Regions from separate parts of the Bacillus jepli genome, predicted to be linked through region 2. Evidence: predicted binding sites of a transcription regulator. Region 2 holds the regulator's gene; the other holds the start of a gene.
What was found. The regulator Rex, encoded in region 2, represses fermentation and respiration genes when NADH is low (regulators of the CRP and FNR family bind a similar motif). The targets are predictions, from matches to a motif close to TTGTGAAATATTTCACAA.

Region 1: a site for Rex is predicted at 1,784-1,801, ahead of ABC371_RS15525 (cytochrome c oxidase subunit 2A). Genes of this name have one in related genera too.

What each region holds. Positions count from the first base shown of each region.
Region 1 is NZ_JBDFMO010000001.1:3,034,257-3,037,427, forward strand. It holds gene ABC371_RS15515 (b(o/a)3-type cytochrome-c oxidase subunit 1) at 1-1,025, opposite strand, end outside; gene ABC371_RS15520 (cytochrome c oxidase subunit II) at 1,025-1,495, opposite strand; gene ABC371_RS15525 (cytochrome c oxidase subunit 2A) at 1,605-1,760, opposite strand; gene ABC371_RS15530 (PRK06851 family protein) at 2,319-3,171, shown strand, end outside.
Region 2 is NZ_JBDFMO010000001.1:751,752-754,922, reverse strand. It holds gene ABC371_RS03775 (ABC transporter ATP-binding protein) at 1-703, opposite strand, end outside; gene moaC (cyclic pyranopterin monophosphate synthase MoaC) at 838-1,329, shown strand; gene ABC371_RS03765 (redox-sensing transcriptional repressor Rex) at 1,332-1,973, shown strand; gene ABC371_RS03760 (twin-arginine translocase TatA/TatE family subunit) at 2,009-2,200, shown strand; gene tatC (twin-arginine translocase subunit TatC) at 2,217-2,966, shown strand; gene ABC371_RS03750 (YdiK family protein) at 3,006-3,171, opposite strand, start outside.

The DNA.
Region 1 (3,171 bases), 2.3 Mb from region 2:
CCAACGAATGGTGCTAGGAAACGAGCATCTCCCCAAGGAAGCTTTCTAAACCAACCAAATAAACCTGTTGCGCCCTTTGATCTTCCGTATAGTTCGAATGATGCAAACAATGAGAATGCAGTCATTAAAGATGGAATAACAACCATGAAAGTTAAAACAACTTGTAAGTATTTCCAATTTGGATCGATTCCAGGTTCAGTTAATTGGTGGTGGAATCCAACTGGAATTGAGAATAATAAGAATAATATAAATGACAATCTTGCAAGTGCATCAGAGAAAATTTTACCCCCGATAACCTTTGGAATAACAACGTACCATGCCATGTATGCTGGTAATAACCAGAAGTATACAAGAGGGTGGCCGAAATACCAGAATAATGTTCTACTGATAAGGACGTCGATTGTTTCAACCCAACCAAATGACCATGGAATAAATTGAATAAGCACGGATGCAGCAACACCAAGTGTTGCAACTAACCATAAAATCATTGTCATGATAGCCATGAAACTTAATAAAGGTGTAACTTTACCAGGATTTGCTTTTTTCCATTTTCCAAAATGGGAGAACATTGCAAATCCACCAATCCAGCTACCTACTACTACAAGCGCAAGTCCAATATAAAAGAATGGGTGTGCTTGTAGGGGAGCATAAAATGTATAAAGAACAGATGCTTCACCTAAAAGGATGGTAGTTGCTGTGGAAGCAGTACCAATAGTCATTGTCCAAAAACCAATCCAGCCTGCTAAACGGCCCTTTGCTGAAAGGGTACCTGCCGTTTTACTAATGCTTGCAAATAAGAATCCAATTATAAAAAATGTAGTAAGAACAAGTCCTAATAAAACTCCGTGAACGGTTAATAATTGATAATAGCCAATACCTGCAGGTAATGTAAATTTACCTGAACGAACAAGTGTCTGAAGTAATCCAGCAGTACCACCAAGAAATAAAGCAATAAAGGCTACATAAAAGTGTGCCATTGCTAGTTTAGCATCTTTTTTGTCTACCTTGACATTTGAATTTAACATTATTCGGTCACCTCAACTTTTGCCATCATTAAGTGGTGCCCAGCTCCACAATATTCATTACATAACACTAAAAATTCACCGGTTTTAGAAAATGTTTGTGTATAGCTGCTCACATATCCTGGCTCAACCATCATATTGACGTTAGTGCCGGCAATTGAAAAGCCGTGAACTACATCTTTTGTTGCTACATTAATTGTTACTTCTGCATCTTTTGGAATTTGGATAGTGTTAGGTGTGTAAGCAAATGCTTCAGCAACAAGGTTTAATTCATATTTATTTCCTTCAATATGAACAAGTCCAGGATTATCAAACGGTGCCGTTTCAGCAACTTTTTCTGGATCAATTGTTTTAATGCTACTTGCTGGCTGATGCCCCATTGCGAACGCTCCAACACCAACAACTCCTAGGAACACAAAAAGGATTCCAATACCAAAAATGAGCCATATTTTTTCATATTTATGCAAATGCATGGCTTCTTCCCCTTTCAAATTTTCACATTCTTTTTCTTTATGTTTTTTCATAAAATAGTACAAGCCACTCTTATGAAGACTTGCCTCGAATTCCTAACGGGAAGTATTACTACACCCGATCTAAGAACAAGAAATAGACACCTAACCAAGATAAAATTAAGAAAAGTCCAAGTAATAATACAGATGCTAATGTTCCTTTTAAAGAAGTTTTTTCATCTTCAATTTTTGTTTTTTGGTTTGTCTTAGTAAGCTGTGTCTTAGCCATTCATCACGACCCCCTTCAAGCGTTTATGAAACTTTTTACATTTTCATCATACAAAACAATTTGTTAAAATCTAGACGATTTTGAGCTTTTCACAAATTGTTCATTCCTAATCTAATCACTATATTAATAGTGAAAACCTAGTAAAACAGTGATTTTTATCACAATAGGTTAGAAAAATATTTGAATAATTTGTGACAAAACGAATAACAGTCTTGGAAACGGAAACATAATCTATATGAAAAAGGAAGTGTGTAAATGATCAGATACTATTGTTCAAGATGCCATTCACTTTTACTAAATAACAAAGAAAGATGTTTTAAATGTGGAAATAGTGTAATTACGCAAATCAATATTCATGTTCAGAAAAACGATCAGAAGTCCTCTTAATCACTATTTTTGAATAGTGATTTTTTTACGTCTCGATCAAATCGTCATTATATTGCTAAACCATCTTCCTTGGTGACAAAGTGAAAAATTTTTTTATTTATAATCACACGTATTGCACCTGTGCCATAGTCTAAAGATAGGCGAATGTCTACAAGGAGGTAGGTAGTTTATATGGCAAGAATAAAAAATTATTATGCAGGTACCAATTCAAGTGTAGGTTTTTACTCGTTGTATGATGAAGCATTGAAGGGATTGGAAACTCTTTATATATTAAAAGGGGGACCAGGTACAGGTAAATCTACCTTCATGCGAAAAATCGGTCTTGTATTCATGGATAAAGGCTATGACCTCGAATACTTACACTGTTCTTCAGACAATCACTCTATAGATGGAATTGTGATTCCAGAACGAAAATTAGGATTTGTAGACGGTACGGCACCACATGTTATCGAGCCTAGATACCCAGGAGTTGTCGAGAAGGTAATAGACCTTGGGAAGTATCGCAATGATGAATACTTAATTCAATATAAGAATGAAATCATCGAACTAACAGATGATATCTCGAAGAACTTTGAAAATGCTTATAAGACTTTTGCAGAAGCAAAGAAAATTCATTTAAAGCGTGAGGATATTTATGTCTCTTCCATGAGCTTTAAAAAGGCAGATGCAGTCCTTCAAAATTTAATTGATACGATTTTTAGCAAGCCATTTGAAGCGGAAAATTACCCGACAATACGGAGACGGTTTTTTGGTGCAGCAACACCAAAGGGGGCGGTGAATTTTATCGATAATATTACCGAAGAATATGAAAAACGTTATATTATTAAAGGAAGACCGGGAAGCGGAAAGTCAACATTGATGAAAAAGGTAGGAAAGCACGCCGAACAACATGGTCTATCAGTAGAGTATTTCCATTGTGCTTTTGATCCGAAAAGCATTGATATGATTATTATTCCACAACTAAGTGTGTCAATTGTAGATGGTACAGCTCCTCATGTTGTCGACCCATTCCGGGAGCAGGATG
Region 2 (3,171 bases):
CATAGACCTGGTTGACTACTTTATCAAGGAAGTAACGGTCATGGGATACGATTAAGAGCGCTCCTGGATAGCCTTGGAGATATTGTTCAAGCCAGGTAAGCGTGCTGATATCGAGGTGGTTTGTCGGCTCGTCCAGAATCAATAAATCAGGCTTGGAAAGTAATAATTTACAAAGGGCTAGGCGTGTCTTTTGACCACCGCTCAAGCTAGATATTTTTGTTTCGTAGTATTCTTCTGTAAAATGAAACCCGTGTAGAATGGAACGAATATCAGCTTCATATTGATAGCCACCCTGTTCTTTAAAGTCGACCTGGAGCTGATCGTATTCTTCAAGGAGTTTTTGATAGTCAGCTGGATTTTCAAAAACGGAGGGGTCCCCCATTTTTACTTCAAGGTTTCGTAAGTCTTTTTCTAGTTTCTGTAAGGGTGCAAAGACGGTAAGCATTTCTTGCCAAATGGTAAGCGTTGATTCAAGTCCAGTGTCCTGTGCGAGATAATCGATTGTGACACTTTTCGGCTTAATGATTTCACCGCCATCATGTGACATCTGTCCTGCAATAATTTTTAATAGAGTCGATTTTCCGGCACCATTTCGACCAACAATGGCAATGCGGTCGCGAGTTTGTACTTCTAATTTTATATTGGATAAAATAAGATCAGCAGCAAAATATTTTTTGAGCTGATTTACTTGTAGTAAAATCATGCTATTTCACCTCTTGTTTCTAACAACAGTGTATCTTATATTATCTTAATAGAGCAACTGCAATGATAATGTTCACAGATGTTACAAAGACAGATGTGGTAAAATAGTGTATAGTTTATGGGAGGGTTCGATATATGTCATCATTTACCCATTTTAATGAGCAGGGTCGTGCAAGAATGGTCGACATTACAGAGAAATCTGATACTGTTCGTACAGCGATTGCAAAATCAAGTATTACTGTAAATAAATTGATTTATGAGCAAATCATAAATAATGAGGTTAGCAAGGGAGATGTTCTTGCTGTTTCTCAGGTTGCCGGTATTATGGCAGCTAAAAAAACATCAGAGTTAATTCCGATGTGCCATCCGTTAGCATTAAAGGGCGTCGATATCAGCTTTAATTGGACGACCCAAGATGATTATATTTTACATATTACCGTATCAGTTAAAACAAAGGGTAGTACCGGCGTAGAGATGGAAGCCCTTACGGCCGCATCGGTTTGTGCGTTAACTGTATATGATATGTGTAAAGCAGTTGATAAAGGGATGGTGATTGGGCCAACCTATTTAGCTGAAAAAACAGGTGGAAAAAACGGTGATTTTAAAAGGCCAGTAGCGGGGGAATAAACATGAATTTGGAACAGTCAAAAATACCACAAGCAACTGCCAAAAGGCTGCCACTTTATTATCGGTTTTTAAAAAACCTGCATGCCTCGGGGAAGCAGAGGGTATCGTCTGCAGAGCTAAGTGATGCGGTCAAGGTTGATTCCGCCACGATTAGGCGAGATTTTTCCTATTTTGGGGCATTGGGAAAAAAAGGGTATGGCTATAATGTGAATTATTTATTATCCTTTTTTAGTAAGACCCTTGATCAGGATGAATTAACAAAGGTTACGTTAATAGGTGTCGGTAATTTAGGTACCGCATTTTTACATTATAATTTCTCAAAAAATAATAATACAAAAATTGAGCTTGCGTTTGATGTGGATTATAATAAGGTAGGTAGTAGTATTGGTGGAGTCAAGGTATACCATTTAGATGATCTTGAAAAAGAATTGCCTGATGATGTCACGGTTGCTATTTTAACAGTTCCCGTTGGCGCAGCACAGGCGATTACGGATCGCCTCGTAAATAAGGGGATCAAAGGTATCCTTAATTTCACACCAGCAAGAATCAATGTGCCTGAACATATACGTGTTCACCATATTGACTTAGCTGTTGAATTACAAGCACTTGTTTACTTTTTAAAGCATTATTCGAATGAAGAATAGAAATATATTTTACACTTGTTGGGAGGTGACTTACTGTGGGAAGTCTTGGATTTGGTAGTATCCTATTGATTGTATTTGCAGCGTTACTTATTTTTGGACCGAAGAAGTTACCTCAATTAGGAAGAGCAGCAGGTAATACTTTGCGTGAATTCAAAAACGCAACAAAAGGTTTAGCAGATGATGACGATGATGATGTAAAAAAGAATGAAACTCCTGATGTGAAGTAATGATAGGATGAGTCATATGAACGAAAAAGAAATGTCCGTCTACGATCATATTGGTGAGCTACGAAAACGACTGATTTATGTAGTCGTTTTCTTCTTCATTGTTGCATTAGGAAGCTTTTTTCTCGCAGAGCCGGTCATTCTTTACTTGCAAAATGCGGAGGAAGCAAAAGAACTGACAATGAATGCTTTCCGTATGACAGATCCAATTAAAATTTATATGCAATTTGCTTTTATCATTGCGCTCGTTATCTCCTCTCCTTTTTTACTCTATCAGCTATGGGCGTTCATCAGTCCAGGTTTGTATGAAAAGGAAAGAAAGGTAACCTTGAGTTATATTCCGATTTCAGTAGTCTTATTTTTAGTAGGGGTGTCATTTTCCTACTTTATTCTATTCCCATTTGTTGTGAATTTTATGACGAGGTTAGCAGCCCGCCTTGATATTAACCAGGTAATCGGGATTAATGAGTATTTTCAATTCCTGTTACAGTTGACCTTACCGTTTGGCTTTTTGTTTCAATTGCCGGTAGTCGTCATGTTTCTCACAAGACTCGGTATTGTCACACCGATGTTCTTATCGAAAATACGAAAATATGCGTATTTTATTCTATTAGTAATTGGAGGGCTAATTACGCCTCCTGAAATAATCTCTCATTTAATGGTTACTGTGCCGTTATTCGGATTATATGAAATCAGTATTCTTGTATCAAGAAGTGCCTACAGAAAGGTACTCAAAGCGGAAATGATGGCAGCAAATAGTATGGAATAAACAAAAGTCCAGAAAATAGAAATAACCTCCGGATGGAGGTTATTTTTTTTCCTTTGTCACTTTTTTTATTTTGAAGTGCAGGGTAAACATTCTGATTGCCACACCAAAGTCGAAGGTTGCGACAACGGCTAGAAGGATTGTGGAAAAGTTCCAGACTGTCTCCGTTGCACTATTAATTGCAATATAAGTAAATAAAATTCCCATT